2 regions of the Ferrimicrobium acidiphilum DSM 19497 genome follow, and region 1 is predicted to be linked to the other one. Evidence: predicted binding sites of a transcription regulator. Region 1 holds the regulator's gene; the other holds the start of a gene.
What was found. Region 1 encodes LexA, which represses DNA repair genes until DNA is damaged. Its sites were predicted from a motif close to CGAACNNNNGTTCG; they were not measured.
Positions count from the first base shown of each region.

Region 2: FEAC_RS03180 (LysM peptidoglycan-binding domain-containing protein) is a predicted target of LexA. The motif match lies at 3,351-3,364, and genes of this name have one in related genera.

Region 1 covers NZ_JXUW01000005.1:60,586-67,696, forward strand. The annotation lists gene FEAC_RS03905 (threonine aldolase family protein) at 1-915, opposite strand, end outside; gene FEAC_RS03910 (inositol monophosphatase family protein) at 973-1,758, shown strand; gene FEAC_RS03915 (SRPBCC family protein) at 1,983-2,420, opposite strand; gene nrdR (transcriptional regulator NrdR) at 2,417-2,905, opposite strand; gene lexA (transcriptional repressor LexA) at 3,028-3,642, shown strand; gene FEAC_RS03930 (WD40/YVTN/BNR-like repeat-containing protein) at 3,873-5,243, opposite strand; gene dapE (succinyl-diaminopimelate desuccinylase) at 5,732-6,784, opposite strand; gene FEAC_RS03940 (2,3,4,5-tetrahydropyridine-2,6-dicarboxylate N-succinyltransferase) at 6,781-7,111, opposite strand, start outside.
Region 2 covers NZ_JXUW01000004.1:85,966-93,076, forward strand. The annotation lists gene FEAC_RS03165 (hypothetical protein) at 1-304, shown strand, start outside; gene FEAC_RS03170 (class II fumarate hydratase) at 414-1,799, opposite strand; gene FEAC_RS03175 (zinc-binding dehydrogenase) at 1,972-2,916, shown strand; gene FEAC_RS03180 (LysM peptidoglycan-binding domain-containing protein) at 3,018-3,320, opposite strand; gene FEAC_RS03185 (TetR/AcrR family transcriptional regulator) at 3,429-4,007, shown strand; gene FEAC_RS03190 (acyl-CoA mutase large subunit family protein) at 4,443-6,101, opposite strand; gene glpX (class II fructose-bisphosphatase) at 6,189-7,111, shown strand, end outside.

The DNA.
Region 1 (7,111 bases):
GAGTACGCCGTGCTCATGAAGGCGCGCTAGGTATTGGTGTGGCTCTTGCACCTTCAAAAGGACGATATTGGTTCGCACCCCAAGGACATCGGCAGTCGCGCTCGGCAGTTGAGTCTTTATCGACGCCGCAAGGCTCCTGGCTCGTCGATGATCGTCGGCGAGACGGGACATATTGTGATCGAGGGCATAGAGGCCACCTGCCGCCATGATGCCCGCCTGACGAAGACGTCCACCCAGCCTGGCTCGCTCTATGCGAGCGCGTTCGATAAACTCCTGGGAGCCGGACAGAACCGATCCCATCGGCGCCGCTAACCCCTTCGACAGACAGGTACTCACCGCTATCGCCCCTTGGCAGAGCCCGGCTGGGGTTACATCCAGAGCTACTGCGGCGTTCCACAGTCGCGCGCCATCGATATATATCGGCGTTCCATCAGCCGCCTCAATGATCGCGTTCATGACAGTCTGATCGATCGGAACCCCTCCGCTCGGCATGTGGGTGTTCTCAACGGCGATCAGTCGTATTGGATTATGGAGTCTGCGGTACTGCCTAACCAAGTCGGCCACCTGGTCGGGGTCTGGGTATCCGTGCCTATCGTCTACCGCGAGTAGCTGGATACTCGAGTTCTTCGCGGAGGCACCAGCCTCAAATTGGAGAAGGTGAGCGCGAGCAGACACGATGACCGGATCACCAGGCTGAGTCAACGTGCGCAGAGCAACCTGATTACCCATCGTCCCTGAGGCGACAAAGAGGCCAGCTTCGAAACCAGTGAGGGCAGCGACTCGACGTTCCAAGGCACTGACGGTTGGATCCTCACCATAACCGTCATCACCCACCTCGGCCTCGATCATGAACGCGCGCATCGCTGGGGATGGTTTGGTGACGGTATCGGAGCGGAGGTCAATCACTTGCATCATCCCCACTTTAGGCCCCTCGGCTACCAGCAAGGTGACTTATGCACTAACTTGGTGGGTGTGAATCATGAACTGCTACCACTGGCCCTCGACGCCCTCGCGGAGGCTCGCACCTCACTTGCAACCCAATCCCGACGGGTGATTGATACCAAGTCCTCAGACACCGACCCGGTTACAGCGGCCGACCGAGCGCTGGAACGAGCGATTCGTGAGACCATAGCCAAACAGCGACCCCACGATAGCTTCATCGGTGAGGAGTATGGGCTGACCAGACAAGCCCAGAGTAACACGCGATGGATAGTTGATCCCATCGACGGGACCGTGAACTATAGCTATTCGATACCCTCATACGCGATCTCCATAGCCGCAGAGGTCAACGGACGGATCGAGGTTGGCCTCGTCTTTGACGTCGGCCATAACGAACTCTTCCAAGCCGTGCGTGGCCAGGGAGCGACCTGCAACGGAGAACCGATACGCCCAAGCGACCAGACCGAACTGGCCCAAGCCCTCTGTGGGACCGGGTTTGGCTACAGCGCTGCGACCCGCAAGCTACAGGCACAAGTGCTACTAGAGGTCATAGATGAGATCCGTGACATTCGTCGCTTTGGAGCGGCAGCCATTGACATCTGCTGGGCGGGTGCAGGCAGAATAGACGGTTACTTCGAGACCGGACTCAAGGTATGGGACTACGCCGCCGCCTCACTCGTCGCCACCGAGGCGGGAGCTAACTTTATCACCGATCTGCCTGGAATCGGAGATGACGGACTCACCATCGTCGCCGGGCCAGCACTCTTCGAAGCGCTTCAGGCACGCATCGCTGGGCTCTATCGACAAGCTAACAGCTAGCGCGATGCTCTCCAGTGAGAGGCGGCATGCTCTTTTGCCAGTGGCCGACTCATAAACCGAACCATCGGTCAGCACTTGTGCTGTCACGCTCGGTTTGCACAAGCTCCGCAGCAAGCTAACTAGAGACCAACGTGAGTTCATGTGCGCGCAAGGACCCAAAGCGCAACCGCGTGCGACTTCGCACCGAGTCATCGCTCAGCGCCGACATCATCTCAGTCGAATTCTTATCCTTGGGCTTCGAAATGCTGCTTGAGTTTGGCCAGCGTCCGCACCATCGAGGTGAGGTTACGACTGGGTACACCGAAGAGTTCATAGAGGTACCGCAGTGGAGCCTTGCCCCATTCGAACGACTCAGTGACCCTAGTATCTCCACCGCCTAAGTCTTGGAGCTGGTATCGCCAGACATGACGGCCCGAATGTCGCCAGGCGATCTCGCTGTTCTCTGCAAAGGTCACGACAGTATTGGTGATCGTATAGGGCACGACCATATACATTTTCATCCGAAACTTCGCTCCCGGGTAGAGACGGTCAGGTCCAATCAGCACCTGTCGCACGGTGTTTGAGCCGTCGACGGAGACGTGATTAGCAGGACGGGCAAGGTAGTCAAAGAGCTCGGACGCCTGTGCGTGAATGATGATATCTGTACTCTTGACTCGGTTCACTCCCGGCCTCCTTGATCTTCCTTCTTACGCAAAGTAAAACTGCGATCGTCGATCTCCAAAACCTCGCGGCGAAAGTCATCGACTCCGTCAAAGTTCTTGTAGACACTGGCGAATCGAAGGTAACCCACCTCGTCGAGCGTCCGAAGTTGCTCGAGTATCCGCAGTCCAATCTCGGTCGAGGTAACCTCGGCGAGCGATCGCAACTGTTCTTCAAGTTCTGACACGATCCGATCAACCTCGGTAGCAGTTACCGGCCGATTCTTCAAAGCCGCCAGCATTCCGCGGACGATCTTCTCGCGATCAAACTCTTCGCGCTCGCCTGTTCGCTTTATCACCACCGTTTTGACGCCTGCATAGCGCTCAAAAGTGGTAAAGCGACGTGAACAGCTGCTACATTCGCGACGACGGCGAATCGCCTCGCCATCTTCGACTACTCGAGATTCAATGACTCGCGTATCGTCCGCATTACAATAGGGACATCGCACCTAATTCGGTTTCCTTTACTGGACCTACACCGCTCAGCTTAACCGCTGCGCAGCCGCAATAGCTGGTAAACATATGTACGAGAACATCTGCTACACTAGTGCTAACGAAAGGGGTCCACAAAGTGCCGCGTACAAACGATGATGTGAGGATCGAGATCGTTAGTTTCCTAAAAGAGACCCTCGATCAAAGAGGATACCCACCATCTATCCGTGAGATTGGTGCACACGTTGGCCTCTCCTCTCCTGCGTCAGTCCAACACCATCTTCGGCGGCTCGAAGCCGATGGACTGATCCATCGCGATCCCACTCGCTCTCGTGCGATCTCGCTCTCCAACGAGCCTCCGCGTGCGATCGAGATACCCCTCCTCGCCTCCGTCGGCGCCGGCTATTCGGTTGTCGCCGAGACAAGCGCAAGTGAGATGCTCGCCGTCCCATCTTCGATGCTTGGAAGCGGCGATCACTTCGCGCTCCAGGTTCGCGGCGACTCGATGATCGACGCTGGCATCTTCGATGGCGATTTTGCCATCGTTCGCCAACAGCCGGATGCCAATGACGGAGACATCGTTATCGCCACTGTTGATGACCAGTTCGGAACGATCAAGGTACTCCGCAAGGTCGGAAACAGGGTCCTTCTTGAGGCTCGCAACCGACGCGACCCTAATCTTCAAATCCCCTCTGAGATCACCCAACGTGGCAGAGTCCAGGGCAAGGTAATCGCGCTCTGGCGCAATCTCTGAGCCGCGCTGTCGCTCGGATAACAATCGCACCCTCTGCACTATCTAGCCACTTCAGCGGCTTGCACTCCATCCATGGAGACGGAATTGAGGCCAGATAGGCTGCCGCTGCGGTCTAACGTGCCTGGCACTCTTGCTTCAAACGGGCCGAGAAGACCAATAAGCGCTGATCACCCTCTCCAGGGGTCCTGCCTGCATCCTTTGACGAGTGTACGCCAGCCGCGACTCGCAGCTCACAGAGCACCTGATCTAGCAGATCTACGTCTTCGCAAGGCTAGAGCCACGACACCTAGTATCAGCAATAGCACGACAACCCCACCCAGAACAATGAGTGTCGACGTTAACCTACTACCAGTAGTACTAGATGTACTAAGCAGAACCGGACCCTTGTTCCCTCCCCCACCAGCCAAGCAGGTGGTGCTAGAGGGACAGGCGATGGTGTAGATGATACCAAGCCCTGAGCTATTGTGCTCCAGTCCTGGTGGGAGGGTGACCGAATCCCAGCTGGTGCCGCCATTGGTGGAGCGCAGGAGCACCGCACCTTTGGCGCCTTGGCCACCAGCCAAACACGTCGTGCTAGAGGGACAGGCGATGGTGCCGATCGCTCCAAACACTGACCTAGTGTGCGCATGGAGTCCCAGGTTTGATGGGAGGGTGACCGAATCCCAGCTGGTGCCGCCATTGGTGGAGCGAAGGAGCACCGCACCTTTGGGACCCAAGCCGCCAGCCAAACACGTGGTGCTCGAGGGGCAGTTTATGGTGCGGATCGCATCAAGGTTGTGCCTAGGGAGCTCCGGGCCTGGTGGGAGGGCGACCGAATCCCAGCTGATGCCAGTATCGGTAGAGCGAAGGAGCACCGGACCGTTGGTGCCTTGGCCGCCCGCCAAACACGTAGTGCTAGAGGGACAGGTGATGGTGTAGATGGCACCAAGCCCTGAGCTATCGTGCGCCAGGCCTGGTGGGTGGGCGACCGAATCCCAACTGCTACCAGTATCGGTAGAGCGAAGGAGCACCGCTCCCTTGGGGCTCAAGCCCGCAAGCAAGCAAGTGGTGCTAGAGGGACAGGTGATGGTGATGATCGCTCCAGCGTGGAGCCTACGGAGCCCCAGTCCAGGTGGAAGGGCCACTCGATGCCATGTAACTCCGCCATTGCCGGAGCGAAGGAGAGCTGCGCGCGTAGAACCACCCATACCCCCAGCCAAGCAGGTGGTGCTAGAGGGACAGTTGATCGTCAAGATCTGGGCACCATGACTCAATGGGAGACCGACCGAATGCCAGCTGGTGCCTGAATCGGTAGAGTTAAGCAGAACCGCACCCTTGGGGCCTTCACCTCCGATCCGGCAACTGGTGCTAGAAAAACAGTTGATCGTCGAGATCAGCCCTCCGAGTCCCAATGGGAGGGCAACTCGATGCCATGATGGTGCCTTCGCACTCACAAGAGTGATCGGAGACAGAGCGGCCAGTGACAGGAGCGCACTGACCAGAAGGATCAAGCCAACATCGAGCACCCACAGTAAGTAACGTGGCTTCGACAATGAGCTCTTGCCGGACCGACTAGGACTCCAAGACCCAACCCGCGTTCGATGCATTGAAGTGATTTTCATCTCCGAATTCCCCCATTTAGTCTTGGTACGAGATGCGCACCACGGTTGTGCACTGATCGGCGCACAACCATTACGTCGAGCCGGTTTGGGCTCCGATAATTGAGCGGTTAACCATCCAGGTCTGATTCCCACTCACATGTCCCCAACAAATGTCACTAAATAAGCTAGCGGCACCCGTCTTGAGGTCACATCAAAACTCGTCGAATTAGCTCCACTCACAACTCATCGAAATCTTCGTGCGTGGTCATGGTTCAAGCATGTGACCGCAAAGCTACGCTCGCTTGCTGCCGATAAAGGCGATGCCAGAGATGGGCGGATTAAGCACGTCCATTAGCTGCTCTGCCTTTACATTCGCGAGTGCCATCGCTATCCGCGGATCCTCGGCTGAGGCTCCGATGGCGTAATAGCTATGTTTGCGCTACTAACAGCGGACAGATAACTGTCTAGTTTGGAGCCGTTCTTCGCTCCGGGATCTCCGAGCCAAACGATCAGACACTAGCAGCAACGCTGTCAATCCAACTCGCTAGCGTCTCAAGTGAGCTATGTAGCTTCACCTTCTCGAGTCGCTCGTTGCCGCCATGAGCGAGCAGAGGGTCGCCCGGACCAAAGTTAACCGATGGAACCCCAAGTGAGGAGAGAAAGCTTACGTCCGTCCAACCGAGTTTCGCGCGAACCTGACCCGCCGATTCGATCAACGCCTCGAAACCTTCCTGCACTGGAGCAGCCCCCTCGACAACCTCCTCTGCCTCCAGCAAGTCATCATCACCTAACACCGGTCGCAGCCACTCAAACAGCTGCTCTAGGGCTTGTTCACCGGAAAGATCGGGCGCAAAACGGTAGTTCAACCAGAGCCTCGCTCGATCGGGAACGACATTATTGGCGACAAAACTCTCCACTCGCGTCGGCGACAACGACTCTTGAAAGTGGACACCAGCGAGCAACGGTCGACGACGTTCGAAGTCAGTGGCGCGCGCCAGCAGTTCGCCAACACGATCGATCGCATTGACACCCATCCATGGCCTTGACGTATGCGCACGCCTACCGGCTAGCTCCAATCTAAGCCGTAGGCTACCCTGACAGCCGAGCTCAACAACCCCATCCGTCGGCTCAAGCAGCACTGCGAGGTCGTGGTCGGCCACCATCGCCTCTGCCGGACCGAGAAGATGGAGCCCATTGCGTTCGAAGGCGACCTCCTCACATGGGTAGAAGACCATGGTCATCGGGAGTGCACAATGTCGATCGGCGAGCGAGAGCATCACCGCCAACCCACCCTTCATATCGCAGACGCCAAGGCCGTAGAAGCAATCTGTGTCCTCGTCAACGCCCTGGTCGCCCGGGACGGTATCGAGATGCCCACAGAGCAGCAGCCTCGGTCCAGGTCCTCCATCGCGGTGTGCTATCACGGTGTTTCCTACGCGATCCACTCGCCAGTCGGACTTGGTCGCCAGCCGCGCAACAACGTAGTCGGCGATCGCATCCTCCTCCCCTGAGACCGACGGAATCACCAGCAGGTCACGTAGCGAGGACTCTAGGTCACTCACAGCCCGGCGCCATGGTCACGCAGAATGGCGTTGAGTTCAGTCTTCTCATGGCGCCGACCAGGGTCTAGGCGTGAAACAATCAAGATACAGCTCATACCAAAAACGCCACCAGGCGTCTCGCGCATCCTGGTGCCGGTCACCGCCACCGACCAGGCTGGAATTACACCGCGACCAAGTTCCTCACCAGTGGACAGATCGAAGATCGGAATAGTGGGGGTGACGATAGTGCCGGCGCCGATCACCGCACCTTCACCAACACGGGCACCCTCGACGACCATGGCCCGCGAGCCTACGAAAGCGTCATCCCCAATCACTACCGGCACCGCC
Region 2 (7,111 bases), on a different contig from region 1:
GTTAGGAATCTATGCATTGAGTCTTCTCGGAGAACGGGCGTACGTTCGGGCGCGTGAACTCAAGCCACTTGTACAACTGATCCTCGGCATCGCTCTAGCCTGGATCGCCAATGTCAATCTTTGGAGTGGATTCTCAGTCGCCAACCTAAGGGCTGGCTGGATAGGAGTTACCATAACCGGTCTAGCACTCGGTGGGATCGCCTTCTTCTTTGACGCCATTGTTGGCTTCTTCGCTGGCCTTCACCGCAAGATCGAAGACCAGGCAGTCCAGCTTGAGCGCAGCGATCTCAAACGAGTCGCCTAAGCCCTTTGATTGCCTGACACAGAGAGCCGGAGCCTCAAAAGGGCCCCGGCTCTCGGTACTCTGAATCGCAATTTTGAAGAGTCTGCCTATGTACTTTGACAGAGCGACGCTATCGTATGATGCCACCCTTGGTCATCGCCATCACGTCAAGTGCTACATCCACCTCGGCCTCTGACAGCAACCCCTTCTCAAGCACAACTGTTCGCAGATCCTTGTCGGTTGCGAGTGCCTCCTTGATGACCTTCGCAGCCTGTTCGTAGCCAATGTATGGATTAAGCGATGTCCCGATCGATGGCGACGATAGTGCATAGGTGCGGCAACGCTCGACGTTAGCTTCGATACCGTTGACGCACTTGGTTACCATGGCGTCGGCGATCGTCGCCATGATTTGCATCGAATCCAACACCGCAACACCCATGATCGGTTGCATTACGTTGAGCTCGAAATTACCCGCTGATCCACCGAACGCGATCGTGGCATCGTTTCCAATTACTCGAGCAACGACTTGACACATCGCCTCTGGGACCACCGGATTTACCTTGCCTGGCATGATCGATGATCCTGGCTGAAGATCTGGTAGGTGAATTTCGCCCAGTCCACAGCGGGGTCCAGAAGACATCCAACGGAGGTCATTGGCTAGCTTGTAGTAGGCCATGGCCAAAGTCTTGAGCGCGCCAGACAGAAACACAATGGCGTCACGCGCACCATGAGCCTCAAAATGATTGCTGGCCTCCCGAATCGGAACGTTTAGACGCTCCCTCAGACGCATAAGCACGCCGTCAGCGAATCCAGGAGGGGCGTTCAAGCCAGTGCCGACTGCGGTCCCTCCAAGTGGGACCTCACCCACGTCGTCCCGAGCGAGTTCGATCCGAACGATAGACCTACGAATCGCTGCGGCATAACCCGAGAACTCCTGACCGAGGGTGATCGGCGTCGCATCCATGAGGTGAGTTCGCCCTGACTTCACCACCTCGGAAAACTCGGCCGCCTTCCGCTCGAGCCCCTCAACCAGTCGATTCAGCGCAGGTAGCAGGAGTTCCGACAGTTCAAGAAGCACACCTAGATGCATCGCCGTCGGAAAGACGTCGTTCGAGGACTGAGAGGCATTGACGTGATCGTTGGGCAGTACCGGTTTGCCCAATCGAGAGCTAGCGAGCCGAGCAATCACCTCATTCACATTCATGTTCGAGGAGGTGCCAGATCCCGTCTGATAGATATCGATCGGGAACTGGTCATCATGAGCTCCACCGAGCACCTCTTCACATGCGCTGACAATCGCATTACTAACCTCAGCATCGAGGATTCCAAGATCAGCGTTGGTTCTCGCCGCGGCCCACTTGATCCAAACCAAGCCTCGAATCAAAGACATTGGTATTCGCTGACCAGAAATAGGAAAATTCGCAACTGCACGCTGAGTTTGTGCTCCCCAGAGAGCTGTAGCCGGTACTTCGATCTCTCCCATAGAATCGTGTTCAATCCGCATCTCTTCGGTCATGACTACCTCCCAGTTCTCAACGAGATTTTCATACTCAACGCTACCGGAATGGACATCTAAAGTCCACTTACGAAACTAGCTCGCCCCCACACCTCCAAGAGAGGCACGACGACCAAGGCTAGGATGACCCTTAAAGTAGTCTTTTACCCACCCAGACAAGGAGGAGAGTTCAGTGCGTGCACTCATCGCTCGGAACGGTTCAGTAATAGTAGAAGAGGTTGCTACCCCACAACCTGCCCGGAACGAGCTGCTCATCAAGGTAACAAGCGCCGGCATCAACGCCGCTGACCTGCTCCAGGCCCGTGGCCACTACCCTCCACCAGCCGGTTTTGATCCAGAACGCCTTGGGCTCGAGTTTGCCGGTGAAGTCATCGAGGCAGGGTCTTCTGAGCTATCCTTCCAACCTGGTCAGTTCGTCATGGGAGTCACGGGTGGTGGAGCTCATGCAGAGTTTCTTACCGCTCCAGCGAGTGCCTGCATCCCAGTGCCAGCTTCAATCGATCCCATGACCGCAGGCGGCTTCCCGGAGGCGGCGTTTACCGCCTTGGATGCGCTCATCATTCAAGCCAACCTGAGCATCGGAGATCGGCTACTGGTTCATGGTGCCCTCGGTGGCGTCGGTACTGCAGCGGTACAGCTTGGCGCCCTCCTTGGCGCAGAGGTGGTTGCCGTCGTGCGCAACCACGAACAGGACGCGCGAGCCTTGTCTTTGGGAGCACGTAACAGCGTAACTCCAGACGAGATCTCGAGCTCAGGTCCCTATGATGTCATCCTTGAGCTCGTATCCGGCGAAAACCTGGCCACCAACATGAACGCGCTAGCGACCAACGGCAGGATAGTTGTCATCGGCGTTGGGAGTGGTGCCAAAACTCAAATAGACCTACGTCTTTTAATGGGTAAACGTGGAACGCTACGTGCATCGACGCTTCGCGCGCGAAGCTGGGAGGAGAAGGCGTTACTAGCCTCCCGGGTAGAGCATCACCTACTCAGCCACTTAGCAACCGGCGCCTACCGGATACTCGTTGAAGAGCAATTCAACCTTGCCGACGGAGCAGAGGCCTACGATCGATTTAGCAAGCCTGGAAAGTTTGGAAAGATCATCTTGACCACCGAATAGCAAAGATCGGCCGAACTCTGGTTCGGATCTCAGCGATGACTCAACCTAAGTTCGACCCACATCACGCCTGCTTGTTGGCTCAGGCATGCCACACCGACAGATCAAGGACGTGCTGTGGGGACGATGATTCGCTCTCCCGGCCATAAAACGGTACCGTGTGTCTGTACCTCCATCCGTGCCACGATTGGATAGGGATTCGCGTTCGGATCAACTCGCTCAGCGATCGAGACAAGAGTATCGCCACGACTGACGATATAAACCTTCGACGACACATGCTCTCCGACGGCCATAGGTGCAATAATCCGGGTGATCACCACTAGGGCCATCAGCCCCACAACCAAAAGCGTGAGCAACCATTCGAGCGCCTGACGTGGCGATTTGCCTGTCTTCACTACGCTTGCCACCCGTGGATCCATCGTTGATTTAATCATATGCGAACTATAGTTCGAGCCTCAGACACAGAAATTTGATATTCGGATAGCCGGAAGCAAAACAGCTATATACTTTGATCAATGCCCAAAATCATGGCCCCCACAGTTAAGGAACATCACGCACAACGACGACAGGCGCTTCTCGATGCCGCCAAGGAGTCGTTGCTTAATCCAACCATCAGGTCGGTAAACTTTGAGGCCGTGGGTCCTCGAGCCGGACTGAGGCGCAATAGCGTTTACCTCTACTTCCCCTCGGAGAATCACTTAGCGCTCGAACTCGCGGAGGACGTGTTGCCCGGATATCAGGAGCAACTCATCACTGCTATGAAGCGCCATCGTGAACCGCGTGAGCAGATCACTGGCTTCGCGAAGGTTGTCGTTGCCCCAGACGCGAGGCTCGCCCATGAGGTACTCCGCAATCTTGAGAACCGAGATCGCACTCCTGAGATTGCGGCCAAGGTAAAAGAGTACTATCTCAGCTTGGCACGCCCACTCGTCGAGCCGCTCAAGATGCTCAAGATGACTGATCCTGAGAACACTGCGGTGCTCCTGTTCACAATGCTGAGTTCGACTCAGAACGTCTCAGACAAGGTTATTGATGCAAAGGCAGCGGCACGTCGCGCTCTTGCCATAGTTGACACTGTCCTTCCAAAGGGTTAGACAGTCAAGAATCAACGTGTTGAATCACGGGAAGCTCCAAGGCATTGCTTTAGCCTTGGAGCTTCTGTTTTTTAGCGATTAGTTCTCCTTCGCCATGCCTTCGATCTGTGCGCGACTTTATCTGTCCGTGCGCTCATCAATCAGACCTTTAGGTTGCCAAAGTACGAACCCAGGGACTCAGCGCATGAGTTCGTTCGATCACCGCCTACTAGAAACCTTTGCCACGCGGCCAAAGCTATCCTCGGTCTGGTGCGCAAGTTTCTCCAGCGCAGGCTCAAAACACCGTCCAAGTTGTCCTATGAGAGGGAAGGTCAATCCGCATGAATATCGATGGATCCAGATACTATTGCTTGACTGCTGTTAACTCCTCCGCAAGTCATTAGTCCACTTTTGGATTGATGATGAGCTCGGCCGGTATCGGCTAACCCATCAACTTCAGATCCCAGGTTCTTCGTAATATCCAAACACATCCGCAAGCGCTTCCATGACTTCACCGATCGAAACTCGCGCCTTTGAGGCTCGAATAAGCGGTTCCATCAGATTCACCTCCGGGTCTCGTGCGTCCGCCTGCAGGTCTGCAAGCGCACGAGCCACCTGATCTGAATCACGTCTTTGGCGAACATCCTGGAGTCGCTGTACCTGAAGCTTCTCCACCTCTGGGCCGATCACCAAGGTATCGATAGGGTCCTCGTCTTCAAGAATGAAGTTATTGACACCCACAACAATACGATCCCCTGCTGAGATCTTCTTCTCGAGTTCATAGGCGGAGTCAGCAATTCGGTTCACGTGGTAGAAGTTGTCGATACCGATCAATGCACCCTCGAGCATCGAACCGTCACCCAACTCCGCGATCTCGGCGAAGATCTCCTCCGCTTGACGCTCGATCTCAAGTGTCAGCTCTTCGACAAAATATGAACCACCAAGCGGATCAACCACGTTCGTAACACCAGTCTCGTGAGCGATGATCTGCTGGGTTCGAAGCGCGATGCGTGCGGCCTTTTGGGTCGGCAATGAGAGAACCTCATCCATTGAGTTCGTGTGGAGGCTCTGGGTGCCTCCAAGAGTCCCCGCGAGAGCCTCGATCGCAGTTCGAACGATATTTAGTTCAGGCTGCTGCGCAGTCAACGACACCCCAGCGGTCTGGGTATGAAAGCGAAGCAGCCAAGATCGTGGGTCTTGAGCCTGGTAATGATCACGCATCCATCGAGCCCAGATGCGACGTGCAGCGCGATACTTTGCAATCTCCTCAAAAAAATCGATGTGCGCATTGAAAAAGAAGGAGAGTTGGGGAGCGAACTCGTCAACCGTAAGCCCAGCGGCCAACCCTGTCTCAACATAGGCGAAACCGTTGGCAATCGTGAACGCGAGCTCCTCAGCGGCTGTCGAACCTGCCTCTCGAATGTGATATCCCGAGACTGAAAGTGGGTGCCACTTTGGCATCTCTGCGGCTGCGAAGGTCATAGTATCGCGTACCAGACGCATCGATGGGCGTGGGGGGAAATAGTACTCCTTTTGCGCCTGATACTCCTTCAAGATATCGTTCTGCAGGGTGCCGCCTAACTCTCTCCTCGGCACACCGCTTGTCTCAGCAACTGCGACAAAGGAGGCGAGAATGAAGGCAGCTGGAGAGTTGATGGTCATTGAGGTGGTAATCTCTCCAAGGCGAATACCTTCAAATAGAGTCTCCATGTCGTCATAGGTGTCGATGGCGACACCGCATTTACCGACCTCACCCAACGACTTCGGATCGTCTGAATCCCGTCCCATCAGCGTCGGCAAGTCAAAAGCTACCGATAGCCCCGTTCCCCCAGCATCCAAAAGCTCTCGAAAACGCTCATTAGTTTCGGCAGCTGAAGAAAACCCAGCAAACATCCTCATCGTCCATAGCTTGGTCCGATATCCACTCGCATATATTCCCCTGGTATACGGGTAACTACCAGGAAGCTCCTCATCGTCCGGGAGCTCCGAAACAGACCCGATGGCGCCCCGGCTGGTATAAACAGGAGCCAGCTCGATCCCAGACAGCGTCTCGAAACGGTCATGTCTCTTTGGAGCGCGATCATAGCTCGCAACCCACTCATCAAAGCGTGTCATAGACCTCTAGTCTAGTGCTCGTCTCGAAATCATCAAGAAACGTAAGTGTTGACCGAGCTCAGAGAGGCATCCACTACCATACTTTAGATGCTCGACAATTCGCCTCCCGATCGCAACCTTGCCCTCGACCTAGTCCGCGTCACCGAGGCCGCTGCGCTCGCCTCAACCCAATGGGTGGGACGTGGTCAAAAAGAGTCAGCCGACGGAGCAGCTGTAAACGCGATGCGCAGCGTTCTAGATGTAGTCTCCATGGATGGTACCGTTATCATCGGCGAAGGCGAAAAGGACAACGCTCCGATGCTCTTCAATGGCGAGCATGTGGGCGATGGCGCTGGTCCGAAGGTCGATATCGCAGTGGACCCGATTGAAGGTACGACCCCGACCGCAATGGGGCGCGGCGGTGCAATGAGTGTAATCGCAGTAGCCGGTAACGGTTCGATGTTTTTTCCTGGTCCAATCGTCTACATGGACAAGCTCGCAACTGGCCCAGAGGGGGTCGGGGCGGTCTCTCTAGACCTCTCACCACGCGAGAATGTCATCGAACTAGCGAAGGCAAGGCGGTGCCAGACATCAGAAATTACGGTGGCAATTCTCGACCGACCACGCCATCAAGAGCTCATCGAAGAGGTTCGTTCAGCTGGCGCAAGAATCTCCCTAATCGGAGATGGTGATGTCGCAGCCGCAATCCTCACTGCACTGCCGTCCTCGAATGTCGATATGCTCCTCGGCGTCGGGGGTAGCCCCGAGGCGGTCATCGCAGCTGCGGGGTTGCAATGCATCGACGGTGCCATCCAGGCAAGACTCTGGCCGCGAGACGAGGAGGAACGCCAGAAAGCACTAGATGCGGGCTACGACCTGACAGCCATCCTACACACCTCGGATCTCGTCAACTCTCAGGACTGTTTCTTCGCGGCTACTGGTATCACCAACTCAGAACTACTCCGCGGCGTCAGAACTCGCCGTGGGGAGGCGATAACCCATTCGATCGTGATGCGTTCACGAAGCAAGAC